One region of the Tissierella sp. MB52-C2 genome, then DNA from elsewhere that is predicted to be linked to it. Evidence: a T-box and tRNA genes for the amino acid it is inferred to sense, from the RefSeq annotation. Region 1 holds a T-box; the other holds one or more tRNA genes.

What was found. The T-box of region 1 lies ahead of argS (arginine--tRNA ligase). A T-box ahead of a tRNA ligase gene usually reads a tRNA of that ligase, here a tRNA-Arg.
Region 2: it encodes a tRNA-Arg, which carries the amino acid that the T-box ahead of argS (arginine--tRNA ligase) is inferred to sense. The anticodon was not compared.

The regions. Positions count from the first base shown of each region.
Region 1 is NZ_CP133261.1:2,368,852-2,379,054, reverse strand. It holds gene RBU61_RS11970 (RNA polymerase sigma factor) at 1-463, shown strand, start outside; gene RBU61_RS11965 (hypothetical protein) at 447-782, shown strand; gene RBU61_RS11960 (hypothetical protein) at 773-1,507, shown strand; gene RBU61_RS11955 (MerR family transcriptional regulator) at 1,539-2,756, shown strand; gene RBU61_RS11950 (MFS transporter) at 2,862-4,121, shown strand; T-box leader at 4,176-4,376, shown strand; gene argS (arginine--tRNA ligase) at 4,419-6,119, shown strand; gene RBU61_RS11940 (hypothetical protein) at 6,126-7,088, shown strand; gene RBU61_RS11935 (hypothetical protein) at 7,109-7,303, opposite strand; gene RBU61_RS11930 (B12-binding domain-containing radical SAM protein) at 7,450-9,219, shown strand; gene RBU61_RS11925 (hypothetical protein) at 9,220-9,969, shown strand; gene RBU61_RS11920 (tetratricopeptide repeat protein) at 9,987-10,203, shown strand, end outside.
Region 2 is NZ_CP133261.1:2,576,033-2,586,235, reverse strand. It holds gene RBU61_RS13105 (GerMN domain-containing protein) at 52-1,044, shown strand; gene RBU61_RS13100 (XTP/dITP diphosphatase) at 1,162-1,779, shown strand; gene RBU61_RS13095 (metallophosphoesterase) at 1,776-2,258, shown strand; tRNA gene RBU61_RS13090 (tRNA-Gly) at 2,364-2,434, shown strand; tRNA gene RBU61_RS13085 (tRNA-Arg) at 2,485-2,561, shown strand; tRNA gene RBU61_RS13080 (tRNA-His) at 2,578-2,654, shown strand; tRNA gene RBU61_RS13075 (tRNA-Lys) at 2,820-2,895, shown strand; tRNA gene RBU61_RS13070 (tRNA-Leu) at 2,920-3,003, shown strand; tRNA gene RBU61_RS13065 (tRNA-Arg) at 3,054-3,127, shown strand; gene RBU61_RS13060 (PhoU domain-containing protein) at 3,359-4,102, shown strand; gene RBU61_RS13055 (ribonuclease Z) at 4,208-5,155, shown strand; gene dapF (diaminopimelate epimerase) at 5,167-6,003, shown strand; gene RBU61_RS13045 (cation:proton antiporter) at 6,125-7,339, shown strand; gene RBU61_RS13040 (P-II family nitrogen regulator) at 7,361-7,702, shown strand; gene RBU61_RS13035 (hypothetical protein) at 7,765-8,049, shown strand; gene RBU61_RS13030 (S41 family peptidase) at 8,079-8,948, opposite strand; gene RBU61_RS13025 (hypothetical protein) at 8,967-9,533, opposite strand; gene proC (pyrroline-5-carboxylate reductase) at 9,741-10,203, shown strand, end outside.

The sequences.
Region 1 (10,203 bases):
TACAATGAATAAGTCTGACGCAGATGATCTATATCAGCAAACTTTCCTAAGAGCGTTAGAAATAAAAGAAAAGATAGATATAAACAATAATCCCAAGGGGTTCTTGATTTCTCTTGCTGTAAGTATATGGAAAAACAGCACTCGTAAGAAAGCACGCCACTACAGGATCGCACCAATTGCCGGGGTGGAAGAGGAGGACTGGCTAAATACATCCACTGATAGTATTAGTATAGAAGATATAGTTATTTCAAATGAATTAACAGATGAAGTTAATACCATAGTTTCTAAATTAAATGATAAGTTTAGGATACCTATTATTATGTATTATAATGGAGATATGTCTATAGCAGAGATTGCTACGGCTTTAAAAGTGCCCCAAGGAACAATTAAGAGCCGTCTATATAAAGCTAGATTAATTATAAAAAATGAACTGGAGGTGAAGGGCTATGAAAGATATAGATAGGGATGGGATTGATATGTTGCTCAAAATATCACTTTCACCATCTGTTAAGGTCGATGAAAGACTAAATCAAGAATTGAAGAAAAAATTAAAGACTCAGTCTTCTAAAGAAAAATCTTTATCTATATGGTGGCTTCCTATGGTTATTTCCATATTTATGACTATGGCAGCATCGACAATAGCTTTTATTTGTATTCCATATGGAATTTTGCAGTTAGGAGTTTTAATATTTTTGCTATTAACTATGATATTTAGCATAGTATTGACAGCTATAGGAGTTAAATACTTTGAACTTAAGAAAGGAGCTGTGATTTGTTTATGAATATGTTAATACTGTTTGGAATATTGATATTATTTATTGGTGTGACATTTATCCTGTTAGGGACATGGACATATAAGGATGCAAAAAAAAGGAATTTAGATGCAGGTCTATGGACTGCTATAGTATTATTAGTTCCCAACTTAATGGGTTTAATAATTTATTTTCTAGTAGCTCGTAGATATGAAGCAATCAGATGCAATAAATGTAGCAGCACAGTACCAGCATCATCCCATTATTGCATGAATTGTGGAAATGAATTTAAGGAAGATCCTAGATATTACAGGGAAAATAGAGAAAGTAACTCTAAGAGACTTATAATAGGATTTATAATCTATTTTACTATAGTTATTATAATTTTCATGGGATTTGTTATAATGGTATTTAGAGATGATAACTTAAAATCTAATGGTGGAATATCAATAGGTTCAATAGAAAACAATATAGGAGATAAGTGGAATATATCGTATATTTATTCTACTAAGGAATTTGCTCGTAAAATAAACATAAAAGATAATAGTCCAAAAACACTCTATATTGAATCTGAATGTGAGAAAGGCGAACTTTCACTAAAGTTAATACAGGGAGAAATAGAAAAGACTATAGATTTATCGCCTAAAAATGATAGTTATGAATTCGATTTATCTATATTTAAAGATGGGAAAGTTCAGCTTTATTTAATTGGAAATAATGCAAAGAATGTAAAGTTTGAATCGTATTGGGAATAAGTGTGATAAATTATTAATGGGTGGTGAATTAGTGAGAATAGGAAAATTTGCTGAAAGTAACAATCTTACCATTGACACTGTTAGGCATTATATGGAGTTGGGATTGATTATACCTGAAATGCAGGGGGGACAATACTATTTTGACCATAGATGCAAATCAGACTTAGGGGATATTTTAAGCTTAAAGAGTATGGGATTTACTCTAAATGAAATTAAGTCTATATTTATCTTTAGACGATTAGGAAATCTTACACCATATGAACAAGATCAATATTATAAGGCTTTTTTTGAAAACAAATATATAAGTATTGGAAAAGAAATAGAGAACCTTAAGGAAGTTAGAAATAATCTTAAATACAAAATACAAGAGTTAGAAAGTCTTAATGTAGGTCCAAAAAATAAAATTGGAATCGATTTTAAACATTTAAATATATTTAAATGTTTAAAGTGTAATAGTACTTTGGTACTTTCAAAGGGAAATGTGGATAATAATCAAATAATTGACGGTGTTTTAAGATGTAGTTGTGGATTAGAATATATAATTGAGGATGGAATATTAGTAATTAATCAGCAATCTAAAGATCATGGAGTAAATTTTGATTTTAATTATATAGTGGAATATATAAGTTTAACTGATATAGGGTACTTAGATAAACTATATAGGAACTTAGAGTTAATGCATAAGAAAGTAGAGTTTGATGAGTTTCAAAATAAAATGATATTAGAATTAGGGTCGGGAAGTGGTTTTTTCCTAAGACATATATATAATGAATTACCTGATAATACTATTTATATAGCTGTAGATAATGATTTAGAAAGACATAAATTCTTAAAAAATATGTTAGAACTTATGAATTGCAATAAGAACATAGTTTTTATCTGCACAGATTTTAGTGAAATTCCCATAGAAGATAAATCTATTGATGTTCTTGTGGATTTTACAGGAAGTAGCAACTATGGTTTTTTAAATGAAGAGTTTTTATTAAAGAAAATTGATAAATATGTTAAAACATCCGCTTGGTTAATTGGATCATATATAATATTTAAAAACTTCAGCATGAATAGTAAAATAACTGAAGAATATAGAAAAAATTTTATTTTAAATAATATACAAGAAAATATAAACAACCTATACTATAAACCTATTTATGAAAATGTATCAGCACCTTTAGATAAAGGTGGTAAATATGAAGATTATTTCGTAAAAGGAGAAGAAGTATATTCTTATTTATATTACGGTAAAAGATAGAGTTAACACCATACTTTATCAATTATATAATCAAAAATATTTATTATATATATTGACGTTGCCTAAAGACTACTGTTTAAGATGTAGTTAATAGGAGGGGGCAATATGAAAAATAAAACAGAAAGACGAAATTTTATATTATTTTCACTAGGTAAATTTGTATCTATTTTTGGTGCATCCATTTATTCTTTTGCAATAGGTCTTTATGTATTAGAAATTACAGGTTCAGGCTTAAATTTTGCTTTAAGTCTAATAGTTAGTAGTATACCTATGCTAATTATCAATCCATTTGCTGGAGTTTTAGCAGATAAATTTGATAAAAAGAAGATAGTTGTTATGATGGATATAGTGAATGGAACATTTTTAATGTTAATATATATAATTAGCTGTATATATGGACTAAGCTTACCAATTATATATATTAGTACATTTATCACTACGATTTTCAGTACTATATTTGGCATATCTATGGAGGCTGCAATTCCTAATATAGTATCAAAAGATATGTTAATGAATATTAATTCAATTAGTAAAATTATAGACTCCATATCTTCAATATTAGGGCCAATGGTTGGGGGGCTGGTATTTGCTTTTATTGATATTAAATATTTTATTTTACTTTGTGGAATATTCTATGTAATTTCAGGAGTATCTGAAATGTTTATAGATTTTAGATATAACTATCATGGACATGAGGAAAATGAAAATAATATTAATTTTGTAGAAGATATGAAAAAAGGTTTCGAGTATATTATGGAGAGAAAAGACATCATAGGAATTTTTACTGTGTTTATTAGTATAAATTTTTTTATGGGTCTATCAGTTACAGTACCTTTACCTTATATAATTAATAATGTACTGACGCTAGGTTCTAAAAGTCTAGGCATAATTCAAAGTGGATTTCCAGTAGGGATGATAATTGGGGCATTACTGATTAAAAGGATAATGAAGAAGATTGAATATAAAAAAGTTTTAATGTTTTCTAGTTTTACCTTAGGAATATGCACAATCTTATTAGGTATTCCCATACTATTTAAGAATATGGCATTTACTACTATCATGTATACTTTGTATTATTGCGGGGTAGTAGTTGTATTCGGAGTTACTATATCTTGTATAGATATACCAATTATGTATATGTTGCAAAAGATGATACCAGATGAATATAGAGGAAGAGTTCTAAGTATAGTAATGAGTACAGTTAAAATCATTCTGCCTATTGGTCTAATATTATCTGGATATTTATTAAATAGAATCCCAATATATTTTATAACAACTGTAGGAGGAATATTATTATTTTTAACTAATGCATTATCTTTAAATAGTAAAAAAACAATATTTTCAGATGTAAGTAAAGAGAATTAAATAATTACTTGTATTTTTATTAGGAGTATTGTATATTATATATTAATAATTGTATATAATTCGTAGATTGAGAAAGTAAGATATTTAACCCTGTAAAAGCGAGCTGGGATGGTGAAAGCCAGTGCAGGGAAAATATTTGAGAAGAACTCATGAGAATATATCTGAAATCAGTAAGATATTACGCTAGCAGCGTTAAAATTTCGAGTGGGCATTTGCCAACAAGAGTGGTATCACGGGTTAGCTCTCGTCTCTTACATTAGGGATGAGGGCTATTATTATTTTGAGGAGGTTGAAAAGATGTTAAACTTTAGAGAAGAAGCTGTAAAATTAATTAAGTCTGAAGTAGATACACTGACGGAAGAAGAAATATCTGCTTTAATAGAAGTACCACCATCTTATGATATGGGTGATTATGCTTTTCCAGTATTTAGGTTAGCAAAGGTTTTTAGAAAAGCACCACCTGCCATAGCAGAAGAATTAGCAGGTAAATTTGGAGACAATGAGTATTTTGAAAAGATAGAAAATAAAGGACCTTATCTTAACTTCTTTATAAATAAAGAGAAACTTACAGAAGTTGCTTTAAATGGGGTAAAAGAAAAGCAAACTAAATACGGTTCTTCAGATATGGGTAATGGAAAAACAGTAATAGTAGAATATTCATCTCCTAATATTGCAAAGCCTTTCCATATAGGGCATATCAGAACAACAGTTATAGGAAATTCATTATATAAAATATATAAATTCCTTGGATTTGAAACAATAGCAATAAATCATTTAGGAGATTATGGAACACAATTTGGGATGTTGATTTCTGCCTATAAGAAATGGGGAGATAAGGAAGTAATAGAGGCTGACCCTATAAATGAATTATTAAAGTTATATGTTAGATTTAATACAGAAGCAGAAGAAAATAAAGATTTAAGAGATGAAGCGAGATACTGGTTTAAAGAATTAGAAGACAGAAATGAAGAAGCTGTAGAACTATGGAAATGGATTAGAGAAATATCTCTAAAGGAATTCAACAAAGTATATGATATGTTAAATATTAAGTTTGACTCCTATGCAGGGGAATCTTTCTATTCAGACAAGATGCCTGCAGTAATTGAGGAGTTAAAGGAGAAGAACTTATTAAAAGAATCAGAAGGAGCATATTTGGTAGACCTAGAGGAATATGGAATGCCACCAGCTCTTATAATGAAATCTGATGGCTCTACCTTATACACTACTAGGGATATAGCAGCTGCATTCTATAGAAAGAAAACCTATGACTTCTATAAAAATATATATGTAGTAGCTTCCCAACAAAATCTTCACTTTAAAGCATGGATGAAGGTAATAGAGCTTATGGGTCACGAGTGGGCAAAAGATTGTATCCATATACCATTTGGTATGGTTAGTTTAGAGGATGGGACTTTATCTACTAGAAAAGGTAGAGTGGTCTTCTTAGAAGATGTGTTAAATACTGCAGTTAAAAATACTCTAAATATAATAAATGAAAGAAATCCAAAGTTGGAAAATAAAGAAGAAGTAGCAAAGCAAGTGGGTATAGGTGCAGTAGTGTTTCAAGAATTATTTAATCAAAGAATTAAAGACTATGTATTCTCCTGGGATAGAACTTTAAGTTTTGAAGGAGAAACAGGGCCTTATGTTCAATATACCCATGCAAGAATAAACTCTTTGCTTGAAAGAGGAGAATTTAATGTAGATGATAATGTGAATTATAGTCTTTTAAATACAGAGGAAGAAATCAATATAACAAGACTACTATATGATTTCCCTAGAATAGTAATAGATGCTATGGAAAAAAATGAGCCATATTTCATTACAAGGCATATAGTTGAAGTCGCAAAGGCTTATAACAAGTTCTATAACTCATGTCCTATAATTACAGATGACATAGAATTAAAAAAAGCAAGACTTATGTTATCCTTTGGAGCTAAAAATGTACTAAAAAATGGATTAGGCTTATTAGGTATGGAAGCGCCGGAAAGAATGTAGATATAGATGGAAAAGAATTTAGACAGACTTTTACTGAATTTATTTCAAGAAGATTATATAAAAAATAACACTTACACATATTTATCTCAATTGGGAGTAGTAACAATAAAATCCTTAATGCCTATGAAAGAAGAAGTAGCAGTAAGGATTGATTATAAAAGATTTATAGAAGAGTTTAAACTATGGGTAAGTTATAGAAATGGTGAAAATCCTTCCTTATTAAATATACAAGGAAGGGTAGACCCTTCTATATATTGGGATGAAGAAGATAATTCAATTGTAAGTAGGATAATTCCTATAGTCCTTAGTAACCAAAACTATGAAATAGTGGAAGAAGAAATTATAAAAAATGTATTATTTACATCTGGGAATTTAAAGGTACTTTTTGAATGGATATCTATTAGCTACTTATTGTATGAAATAATCTATAGTAAAATTGAAAACAAATTATTAGATAAATTAAAAGAAATTATAATAGGGTTTTCTCAAGTTGATTATATGAGAAAATATGAAAGACATTATAGGATAGGGATTGAAGATTATAAAGGAAATTTTAGTGTAGATTTTGAAAGAGAAAAAATTTATTTATTAAATATGTTAAATGGAATAGAGAACCTTAGATATCCTAACTTAGTTGATTTGACAAATATATTTAACAAAGAAGAACCGAAGACCACTATTGGTGAAATAGTTTATAGATTTCTATATGAATTAGATACTGAATATAGCCTTCCTAAATTTTATATGAATCTTGGAGAGTATATTATAAATTTAAGGAAGTCTAGAATTGATCCAGAGCAGCTAAAAATAGAAAAGTATATATTACCAGATATTTTTAGCTTTAAAGAAGGAGAAGTGTTTTTCCATTCCTTGCTTAAAAAATCCAAGGTAATAAAAAAAGAAGTAAAAAACAATGTTTTAACTTCTTTAGTTCAAACTAGAACAGGTATGTATTCATTTAAAAAATAGGCTTTCAAATTGATGAATGCCTATTTTTTAATATATTCTAAAAAATCTTTTTCGTCAATTTCCACCAAACAACTTAATTCCTCAACAATGCTGTCTTTTAAACTTATGAAGTCATCTATTTGAGTATTTTTACCTGTATATTCTAAAGCTTCAATAATCAGAAGCATATCATCCTTAGACATTTCCTGTATTGAAATCTTGTCAAAATCTCTCATGATTGTCCTCCTTTTGTCGTATTATACAATCTATTTTATAAGAACTTTGTCAAAAGTTCAATGGTTATTCTCATGTTTTTCTAAATTATCTGTATAAGATTAAAAACTAATGATATAATGTATTTAGTATTAAGGGAGGAAAAGATATGAAGACAATATTAACTACACTAAATTCCAAATTTGTTCATTCTTGTTTATCTATTAGATATTTGAAGGAATATGTTAGAGATTTAATCTCAATTGAACTAAAAGAGTATACAATAAACCAGAATATAGATTTCATAGCTTCAGATATATATAAAGAAAACCCGGATGTAATAGGTTTCTCCACTTATATATGGAATTTAACTGAGACTTTAGAGATATGTGAAATTTTAAAAATAGTTAAGCCTGAGATAAAGATAATTTTAGGGGGACCAGAGGTTTCCTTCGGCGGAGAAAAGATACTAAAGGATAATCCCTTCATTGATTTTATAGTCTATGGAGAGGGGGAAGAAACATTTAAGGAGCTTATGGAAGCTTTAATAAGCAATAGCAGTAAATATAATAATATAAATGGTTTAATTCATAGAGAGGACAATAAGATAGTTATCAATCCTTCTAGGCATTTAATTAAAGATTTAAATACTATTCCATCTCCCTATAGAAATATGGGAAATGAATTTAGAAATAAAATAGTATATTTTGAATCATCTAGAGGATGTCCTTTTGGTTGTGAATTTTGCCTTTCCTCAACTATTAAAGGAGTTAGATATTTCTCTATAGAAAGGGTAAAAGAAGAATTAAATATACTTATAGACTCTAAAGTTAAACAAGTAAAGTTTGTAGATAGGACATTTAATGCAAATAAAAAGTATGCCATGGAAATAATGAATTTTATTATAGATAAAAATCCTAAAGATATTAACTTTCACTTTGAAGTTACAGCTCATTTATTAGATAGAGAAATGCTAGACTTTCTATCTAATGTAAAAGAAGGACTATTCCAGTTTGAGGTAGGAGTACAGTCTACTAATTTAGATACTATAGAAGCAGTAGGTAGAGTTACTGATTTTGAGAAATTAAGAAGAATTACTAGTGAAATAAAATCATATAAAAATATTCATCAACATCTAGACCTTATTGCAGGGCTTCCCTATGAAGGATACAATTCCTTTAGAAAGTCATTTAATGATGTTTATGAAATCAAGCCTGAGAAAATACAATTAGGTTTTTTAAAGCTGTTAAAAGGGTCCGGCTTGAGGAAAGATGAAGAAAAATATGGATTTAGATACTTAGATACCCCACCTTATGAAGTATTAGAGAATGACTTTATAAAATATGGAGAGATTATAAGGCTTAAATTTATAGAGGATCTAGTGGAAAGATATTATAATGAAGGATATTTTGAACACTCTCTAGAATATATAATTAATAACCACTATACTAGTCCATTTGATTTTTACGAGGATTTCTCTTTCTTCTGGGAAGAAAATGAGTATCATAAGGTATCCAATAGTAGAATTAGATTATATGAAATATTAATAGAGTTTTATAAAACAAAAAATTATCCCGATATCTCGAGCTTTAATGAATTGTTAAGATTTGATTTTATAGAGAATAATAAAGGGTCACGAACTCCACATGGTATAGATATATTTGAAAGAAACATAGAACAAAGGAAGATGCATGAGATACTAAAGGATGAAAGAATAATTGAAAAGTACTTAAGAGAATATAAGGATTTACCAACTAAAAAAACAATAAAAGAAGTAGCAATAGAAGGATTTAAAAATAATATTTTTAAAATCATGGAAAATGGTTATAATTCCATAGACGAAAAGGATGAAATATATATATTGTTTGTTTATCAGGAAGGAGTCATAAATAGATGTAAAACTTATGACGTAACTTATATATTAAAGGAGTTGATTTGATTGGATATATTAAAAGATTTTTTTATAATTAATGGGCAGACATTAAAGAAAGCGGTATCTAGTTTAAAGGATAACTGGATGATAATTTTTACTGGAATAGCCTATATAATCATAAATATGCTTATGTTTGGGTTGGCTGTAACTTTATTTAGCGGAATACTATCTATTATTGCAGGTATTATAATAGCAATAGTAAGTGCAAGTCTAATATCTAATTATTTATATCTTTTGTATAATGTGATTAATTATAATAAAATAACCTTTCAAGATTTTAAAGATGGATTTAAGTATTTTACTAGAAAGGTATATACGGTATTTTTCTTTGCGTGGATAGGCAGCTATTTATTAAATCTTATTCAAGGGATAATAGGGTTTAATGCTAATATATTAAATATAATAGTGACTGTATCAATATTTATCTTATTAAATCCTCTTCCTGAGACATTATATTTAAAAGTCTTAGATCCTATGGAGAGTATTATGTATTCAATTGATTTTATGAAGGAAAATTGGCTAAATTGGTTATTGCCAAATGCTATATTTTATATAGTTATCTATTACTTCACAGGAAGTATTATAACTATGTTTTCTACACATTTAAATTTAGGATTAGGTTTAAGTATACCAGAGATTATAAGATATTTAATAGGACAAGGGATATTTTCCTTTACAATGATTTACAGAGGACACTTATATAAATTGCTTAGTACAAGTACTAGAAGAAAAAGAATGTTTATGAACAAGTTTTAATAATAGAAGGTGATAATATGGACTATATTAATGAATATTTTAAAAAAGAATCAGTTAGAGTTACATTTATGGAGCTAAGGGAGGATACAACTATTAATATTAAGGGGTATCCAGTAAATAAAAATATTCCCTTACCAATAATAACAGATGTATTATTAGGGGAAATTAAAGAAGGTAATTTAGAAGAGGAAATAAAGCTTGAATATATAATAAACGGAATAATTTACTTAATAG
Region 2 (10,203 bases), 210 kb from region 1:
TCTGACAGCTCATCTAATATAATGTACTAGTATGAACTAGGAGGGTTGACGATGGTAAAAGTAAACAGGAGAATAGTTTTATTTGGACTAATAGTAGTCTTAGGTCTAACGGTACTAACCTTTGGGAAGAATTTAATTGAAAGTAGGCTATCAGCTAAGGATGATGAGATTGAAATAATTAGATCAGATGAAAATGAAGTTGTTTTAACTGAGGAGGAAGGCATGAGAAAGACAGTTATGTACTTTAAAAATACAGAGGGATACTTAGTCCCTGTAATGAAAAAAATACCTTGGGAAGAAGGAATTGCAAAGGTAACAATTAATAATATGATTGATAGTGCAGAACTTAGGGAGATGTTAAGCCCTACTGGATTATTACCAGTTATACCAGCAGGTACAGAGGTTTTAGGAATATCTATCAATGAAGATACAGGATTATGTAAGATAGACTTTTCAGAAGGTGTTTTAAATAATCAGTCAGAGAAAGAAGAAGAAAATTTTATTAAAGGTGTCGTATATACATTAACTGAATTCCCAGTTATTAATGAAGTACAAATATTAGTTGGTGGAAAGGTATTGCCTTCAATGACTTATGGTGGTAATATTAGTCAGCCGTTGGCAAGAGAAAACATAAACTTAGTTGGTAGTTTAGAAGATGGCCGCTCAAAGGTTGTAGTATATTATAAGGGAATGGACAATGAAGAGTATGAATATTATGTTCCAGTAACAATACCTACCCTTGCACCAGTAGCAAATGTATATTCAGCGCTAGATTTACTATTTGATGGTCCACCAGTAGATATTGGACTATTTTCAGATATACCAAATGACGTTATGTTACATGGCGTAGAAGTAAAAGATGGTACTGCATATGTGGATATATCCTATAATAGTATGGAGACATCAAATGATGATGCATTTAGTGATATAGTAAAAAATATAGGTTTGACATTAAGTCAATTTACAGAAATAGAAACTGTAGAATTACTTATAGATGGAGAAATAATAAACACTACAATTCCAGTATTTGCCAATGAATATTAAGAAAAATTAATAATGAAAAGATGTAGGGCGGGCCTAGCTCGCTTTTTCTTTTTATAGATAAATTCCTATATTTTTGGTAAAATAGTATAAGAATCAATAACAAAGGAGTATGCTAAAATGAAGAAAAGAAAACTTATATTATCAACTGGAAATTCACATAAGGTAGAGGAAATAAAAGACATACTTAAAGACTTACCAATAGAAGTATTGACGAAAAAAGATGTAGGCTTAGGAGATTTAGATGTAGTAGAAGATGGCAAGACTTTAGAAGAAAATAGTATTAAAAAAGCTAAGGTTCTGGCTGAAAAATTAGATTATATGGTCTTAGCAGATGATTCTGGACTATTTGTAGATAGATTAAATGGAGAACCAGGAGTTTATTCATCCCGTTATGCAGGAGAGGAAGGAAATGATAAAAAAAACAATCAAAAGCTTCTAGAAGAATTAAAGGATATACCTTTAAAGGATAGAACAGCTAATTTTCAGGCAGTAATAGCACTAGTCACAGAGCAAAAAGAGGTTATAGTAGTTAAAGGGCAATGTAAAGGCACCATAGGCTTTAAGGAAGAAGGAAACAATGACTTTGGATATGACCCACTATTTATACCTGAAGGCTATGATAAAACCTTTGCAGAGCTTGGAGAAGAGATTAAAAACAAAATAAGTCATAGGGCGAAAGCTTTAGATGAAATGAAAAAAGCAATAAAGGATATAATTGGAGTAAGCTTAATATGAAAATAGTAGTAGTTAGTGATACACATGGAAATAACAAATATATTTTAGAAAAATTATTAGAAATGGAAAAGCCTGATATGTTATTTCATTTAGGAGATTATGTAGAGGATGGAGAAAAAATATCTAGTGCTTTAGGAATAGAAACTATAATCGTAAAAGGAAATGGAGATTATTTTAATACAAAATATAAAGAAGATGAGTTAATAAATATAAAAAATAAAAAAATATTTTTAACTCATGGTCATAAATATAATGTTGAAAATGGCATAAATAATTTATACTACAAAGGGCTAGAATTAGGGGCTGATCTAGTATTATTTGGTCATACACATAAGCCTATTATAGAAATAGAAAAAAATATAATTATTATGAATCCTGGAAGTGGATCTATACCTCGAAGCCCTGATAAAATCAAGACTTTCGGACTTGTAAATATTGGAGAAAAAATAAATACAAAAATAATCCAAATAAATTTATAATATGCTATTGACTTTATATTTAGAACCTGCTATAATTTTAAATTGTTAGCAAGTTAATACTGCTTGGGACAACAGCCTTGAGTACAATGAAAATATTTGAGCTACGCGGGTGTAGCTCAATGGTAGAGCACTGGCTTCCCAAGCCAGCTACGAGGGTTCGATTCCCTTCACCCGCTCTGAGATTAATTAGCAGACATAGTGCATCCAACTGCATCATAAACAGCTTGCACCTATAGCTCAGTTGGATAGAGCAACGGACTTCTAATCCGTGTGCCGGGGGTTCAAATCCTCCTAGGTGCGCCAAAAAAATAAATTCGTGGTGGGTGTGGCCTAGTTGGTTATGGCGCCAGATTGTGGCTCTGGAGGTCGTGGGTTCGAATCCCATCATCCACCCCATAAAACTTCAAATAGTTGTATCAAATAATCATGATCCATTAGCTCATGTCGGTATAAGCAGGGGACCAAAATCGTGGTTTTCGATTTTGTGTACATCGCTTAGTCCTTGATTGGTAAATTCAATCGAAGGAATATATCACATCTGCTAGGATACTAAATAATCATGATCCATTAGCTCAGTCGGTAGAGCACCTGACTTTTAATCAGGGTGTCCCGCGTTCGAGTCGCGGATGGATCACCATAATAGCCCATAGAGGCTATATATGCGGGAGTGGCGGAATTGGCAGACGCGCTAGACTTAGGATCTAGTGTCATTGACGTGGGGGTTCAAGTCCTCTTTCCCGCACCATATAAAAATTGGCTTAAGCCAATTTTTTTTATATACAATAATATTATTAAGCACCTGTAGCTCAACTGGATAGAGCACCTGACTTCGGATCAGGGGGTTGGGGGTTCGAGCCCTCTCAGGTGTACTGAAAAGTCTTACCGTATTATGGTAAGGCTTTTATTTTTTAAGAGAATAATTTATTGTAATAGTGAAGAATTGCTGATAAAATTATTAATGGAGATAATGTTGTTTTTTCGGAAAAATAGATGTAACTTATATTACAGATCATTTTCACAAATCAGGCGCAGATATATCTGTATATATTGCAAACTCTCATACATTATTTAATTCCATCAATGCCTTAATATTTTTACCCTTGACTAAATATTATGTGGAGTTTTTAAACAGGGTAATAAAATCAAAGGAAAATGACAAAAAAGAAAAGGTATTATTAGATAAATTACTTTTAAATACACCTGTAGCAGCTTTAAAAGCATCACGCTCTGAAATCATTAGAGGAACAGAAATTTTAAAAGAAATGGTTATAGGTGTTATGCAAATAGTCTATACAAATGATGCAAAGAAAATGGGTTTTATTGCTGATGATGAAGCTATTATAAATGAAATGCAAAAGGATTTAACAAGATATATTGTAGAGCTTTCACGAAAAGAATTGACGGAGAGTCAATCTATTATGGTTCCTGCTATGATCAGTAGTATAAATAATATAGAAAGATCAGGGGATAGAGTTATAGAAATATGTTCCCTATGCAATAAGAAAATAGATGGGAATCTTTCTTTTACAGATACTGCTATTAAGGAATTAAAAGAACTAGAGTCTACGATGATTGAATTATTTGATAATGCTATAATTTGCCTAGGTGAAAGGAATTATGAAGTAATAGAAAAAGTAGTGGAGCTTGAAAATAAAATAGATAATTTAAGTGAAACATTCCAAGAAAATCATATAAAAAGGCTTAACGAAGGAACCTGTAATGTAGATTCAGGAGTACTTTTTATAGATATAGTGGGACATCTAGAAAGAATTGCAGATCATATATATAAGATATCCATGTATACTAAGGATGAACTATTCGGAGAGAAAAGAAAATATAAATAAAGGCTGGAATCTTTTAATAGGCTCTACTTTTATATACTAATGGGATAGGATCTATCCTACTGTAGATAATAAGATTATTACTCAACTTAAAAAGGAGAGATGTTATTGCTTGACATATGTTTGCTGGGAAGTGGCGGAGGTATGCCTATGCCAGAGAGGTTTCTATCATCTATGGTAATAGGTTATAATGGAAGGAAAATACTCATTGATTGTGGAGAAGGTACTCAAGTAGCCATAAGAAAGATGAAAACAGGATTTAAGTTCATAGATATAATATGTATAACCCATGACCATGGAGATCATATCTTTGGTCTACCAGGACTTTTGTCTACCATTGGAAATAGTGATAGAATAGAACCAATAACAATCATAGGACCAAAGGGGATAAAAGATATAGTAAGTGGGCTTATATTTTCAATGAAATATCTCCCCTATGAAATAAATATAATAGAAAATCCAATAGAACCATTAGGCATTAATATTTCATCAAAAGGAATGAGAATAGATAATAAAATTTCCTTTAATACAGATATTATTCTATCTACATTAGAGTTAGAACATTCTTTGCCCTGTTTAGGATATGGCTTTTATATTACAAGGAAACCTAAGTTTTATCCTGAGAAAGCAGAATTAAATAAGGTTCCTAGAGAAATATGGAGAAGTCTGCAAAATGGCGAAACTATAATATATAATAATCAAGAATATTCTCCTAATATGGTACTAGGAGAAGAACGAAAAGGGATAAAGTTAAGTTATATTACAGATACAAGGCCTACAGATAAAATAGTAGATTTTATAAGGGAGAGCACATTTTTTATATGTGAAGGTACCTATGGAGACAATGAGGACTTAGATAAGGCTATAAAAAACAAGCATATGACCTTTTCAGAGGCAGGAAAATTAGCTTATGATGGCAATGTAGAGGAATTATTACTTACTCACTTTAGTACTGCTATGAATAAACCAGAGTTATATGAAGGAAATGTTATGAATATATTTAATAATACTACGATAGGATATGACGGGTTTACTAAAACAATATTTTTTAACTAGGAGTGGTCCATTTGAACTTCGATAAATATGTGGCTGCAGGTAATGATTTTATATTGTTTAATGGAGTAAATAATGATTATGAAGATCATAATAAATTGGCTTTAAAAGTCTGTAATAGACACTTTGGCATTGGTGCAGATGGTATGATGATTGTAGAAAGCAGTAACATAGCAGATGTAAAAATGCTTTATTATAATTCAGATGGCTCACAAGGGGAAATGTGTGGTAATGGAATTAGAGCTTTTACTAAATATGTTTATGATCATAATATAATCGAAAATAAAAATATATCCATAGAAACGCTGGCAGGAGTAAAATATATTGATATAGTAGCAGATGAAGATAATAAAGCGGATATTATAAAGGTAGATATGGGTTATCCAATATTTGAAGGAAGAAGAATTCCTATAAATATACATAAAGAAAAGATTATAGAGGAAATTATTTCAGTTGACGGAAAGGATTACATATTTTCTGCATTAACAGTAGGTGTACCCCATGTAGTTATATTTATAGAAGATATAGATGAATTAGATATAAATAGTCTAGGAAGAAAAATAGAAGAAGATCCTTTATTTCCTAAAAAGACTAATGTTAATTTTATAAAAGTAATAGATAAAGGTAATATAAATATTTATACATGGGAGAGAGGAGCAGGAAGAACCTTAGGGTGTGGAACAGGTTCTTGTGCTTCCGTAGTCATAGGAAATATATTAGGTAAGCTTCAGAATAGGGTTAATGTAAATACTGAAGGCGGGAGATTAATTGTAGAGATAAATAAGGACTATAGAATTTTTATGATAGGTGATGCAGTACATGTAGCTAAAGGCGAATTTCTTAAAAGATAAGTAACTAGGTTTACTTATCTTTTTTTATGCTGTATAATGTGTATGGGTGTGATTTTGAATAATGTATGGATTTAATTTTAATTATCTCGGAAGAGTTTATATAATAATAAAATGAGGAGGAATGTTTAGATTGGATTTGCTTTTTAAATTAGGTATAATCATTTTAGTAGGAATTGTAGGTGGAAGAATAGCTAATTTTTTCAAACTTCCCAATGTATCAGGATATATTGTAGCCGGTTTGATAATTGGGCCATCATTTATTAATCTAGTAAATGAGATGGATATAGAAGCATTTAATATTATTAATGAAATGGCTTTAGCTGCCATTGCATTTTCCATAGGAAATGAATTCTTATTGAAGGATATGAAAAAAGTAGGTAAAGATGTATTACTTATAACTGTAGCAGAAGTAGTAGGAGCTTTTGTTGTAGTGTTTATAATGATGTATTTTGTTTTAAATCAATCTATTGAATTTAGCCTAATGATATCTAGTATGTCTGCGGCAACGGCACCAGCAGGTATTGTAATGGTAATTAGGGAATTAAAGGCAAATGGGCCATTGACTAAGACCATACTTCCCATAGTTGCCTTAGACGATGCTTTAGGAATTATGGTATTTGGAGTGTGTTTATCTTTATCCAAGATTTTATCTGGAGTAGAAGAATATTCTATAATAAAGATAATAAGTAATCCTACAATAGAAATATTCGGTTCTATTGTCTTAGGATTTGTTATAGGTATAGTAATGACATATGTAGTAAAGAAGGCAAAACATAATGAAGAACTACTTATTATTATAATAGGATTTATATTGTTAAGTTCTGGTGCCGCTAATTATTTTAATCTTTCTCCACTACTTACTTGTATGATGGTAGGAGCTACTTTAGTTAATTTAAAGCAGAACTCCTTTAGAGTATTTAATTTAATAAATGAATTTACTCCACCTGTTAACCTGTTATTCTTTACTGTAGCAGGTGCTAGTTTAAATATAAAGGTATTATCTACAGTTGGAATTCTAGGGATAGGCTATATAATAGCCAGAGCAGGCGGAAAATATATAGGAGCCACCTTAGGAGCAAAGGCAGTAGGAGCAGAAGAAAAAATAGTTAAATACTTGGGCATGAGTTTATTGACCCAAGGTGGGATTTCCATAGGTTTATCTATGATAGTTAGAAAAGAGTTACCTGAACTTAGTAGTTCCATAATTACTGTAATATTATTTAGTGTATTGATATATGAAATAGTGGGACCAATATTAGCTAAGATTGCCATTACAAAAGCAGGAGAAGTAAATGGTATGCTAAAAAAAGAAAAGAAGAAAGAGCAAACAGCTTAAAGGCTGAAGGAGGTATATATTATGAACATTTTATTTTTAGTTCTTAATGAAACAGAATATCTAGATGAGATTTTAGACGGATTTGTAGATGCAGGAGTAAAGGGAGCTACTATACTGGATAGTCAGGGAATGGGGAGTGCACTAACAAATGGTGGAAAGGACATACCATTTTTTGGAGGACTAAGAAACTTACTTGATGATGCTAAGCCATATAACAAAACAATATTTACTGTAATTGAAGATGATGAAATATTAGATAAGGCAGTAAAATCTGTTAAAAATGTATTGGGAGATATGGCGAAGCCAGGGGTGGGACTTATGTTCACACTACCAGTTGGAAAAATTTATGGAATGAGAGATTAATAGGAATAGCCCCTATAATACAAGCATAATATCTTTATAAGGATATTATAAGGGGTGATAAAATGTTTGACGATTTTATGAATGCAGATATTTTAACTACATTTGTAGGGATGACAACTGCTGTAACAGTTGTAGTACAATTTACAAAATCAATAGTTAAAAATAAGTTTGGAGACTCCGCAGTTAGATTTTATTCTTTCTTTATAGCGTTGATATTGACTATTATATTTAAAAGAGATTCTAGCGGAATAGAAGGAATTGTGCTGATAATTATAAATACAATGATGATAACTATGGCAAGTATTGGTAGTTACCATATGTTATCGGATCCAATGGCAAAACGATAAATTATAAAAAAGTATCTTAAACCTTTGGTTTAAGATACTTTTTTAATATGATTAATTACTTTATTTAAAGACTGTCCAGGCTTAACCCACAGATCGGGGAGGATTCCCAATCCATCAATATTATGGAAATCCCTGTTAATGTATATCTTATGAGATATGGAAATACGGATATTAGAGTAAGGAAGAACAGCGGAATTACAATTACCAGTCAACATACATCCATTAGAATTAGTACCTATTAAGGTTACATTATTTAATTTTTTAAGATAATATATAAGAAATTCTGCAGCGGAAGATGTCTTTTTGTCCATGAGTATAAATATATTTGTTTTATTATCTATAGGTTTAAAATCTACATATTCTATGGGACTCCATCCGGGAAAGTATCTTTTATTTTCATATCTTGATATGGTTTCTAGACAATCATCCTTAATATTATCTGGTTCATTTTCCTTTGATTCAAATTTGTCTTTAGATAAATCGATACTGGTATTAGTATATAGACCGGATTCGATTATATCCTTTCTAAGTTTTGTTCCGGTAAACCCTTCATACCACTTCTCTACATTAAGCATATTTCCACCAATATTACCTCGTAAATCTATAATAACTGTATCTTTTTCCTTAAGAGTTTTGCTATTTTCTATAAAACTTTCTATGGTATTATCTGAAGCTGTAGTTCTACATAGAGAGTTTACCTGTAAAATAGGAATATTATCTACTTCATAATATTGATAGCTACTATTATTCTCTTTATATAGAGGTATATATTCAAATAGACTAATCTTTTTTTCTAAAGTTAGTCTGCCAGACTCAAGTAATAAGGTCATAGGTATGGAGAAGTTATCTTTATTAGATAAGGTTCCTAAACTATAAATAATATTGCCATCCTCGTCCAAGGATTTCCTAATGTAGTCTCAAGGCATCTCACCATTAATCTTGTTTAAGTAATATTTTCTATTGCCAATAGAAGTATAAAGCCCCCTATTATCTCTAAGAAATATTATCTTGTCTGTACTAAAGTATTTAGTATAGGTACATAAAGTATAGTCATCTACAGCAAAATGAGAGTCTTGTATAAAATTTAGTTCAGATATTATGATATCTAGAAGATTTTGTCTAGAAATGTTGTCTCCTAAAACTTCCCTGATAGACCATATCATATTTTCTTTAGCAGTATTGAATACATTATCTCCTCCAAAGAATTCATAGCCTGCATAGCCATATTTTAATATACTAAGTAAATACTCTATATCTGCTATTGCCTTGCGTTTCTCAATGAAATCAACTTTAAGATCATAATCATCGTTATGGATTATAGGCAATTCTTCATTAAAATCATTATAATTATACAGAAGGCTACTAAATTGAGATTTAATTTGAAATAAGTGCTTTTTATAGTTTATTACATGCTCAAGACTAAGGTCTAGAAAAAGAATAAGTAAGACCATTAAAAAGATATATGTAGGTTTCTTTTTTTCCATTAAATCACCTTCTTTATAACTATTGACGAGGCTTCCTTTTAATAAAAATAATAATATGAAGTTAGTAGAAGTATATGGTTTATAAGTTATTATATTCACAAATCAAAGCTTTTGCAATGGTTGAAATTAATATAGTATTTTTAATGGGTAAGTATTGTGATATATTATATAGTGATATGGTTATTGACTAAATATGGGAGGTATATAATGGATAAGATAATAGGATTTATAGGCTGTGGGAATATGGCTAAGGCAATAATAGGAGGATTGATAAAATCAAACTTAATTCTTCCTGAAAAAATATTAGCCTCTGCAAAAACTAAAGATACATTAGAAAAGATAGAGAAAGAATATAATATAGAAACTACCTTAGATAATAAAGAAGTTGCAAGAGTCTCAGATTATTTAATATTAGCAGTTAAGCCTTATATGCATCATATGATTTTAGAAGAAATAAGAAAAGAAGTAAGAAAGGATACAATCGTCATTACTATAGCAGCAGGAATAAGTATGGATTATATGAAGCAGCACTTAAGCAAAGATATATTAGTTGTTAAGGCAATGCCAAATACTCCAGCCATGGTTGGAGAAGGTATAACAGCATTAGTATTAGATGAAGAAATAAAGGAAGAGGCGAGAGAAGAAATAATAGATATATTCAATAGTTTTG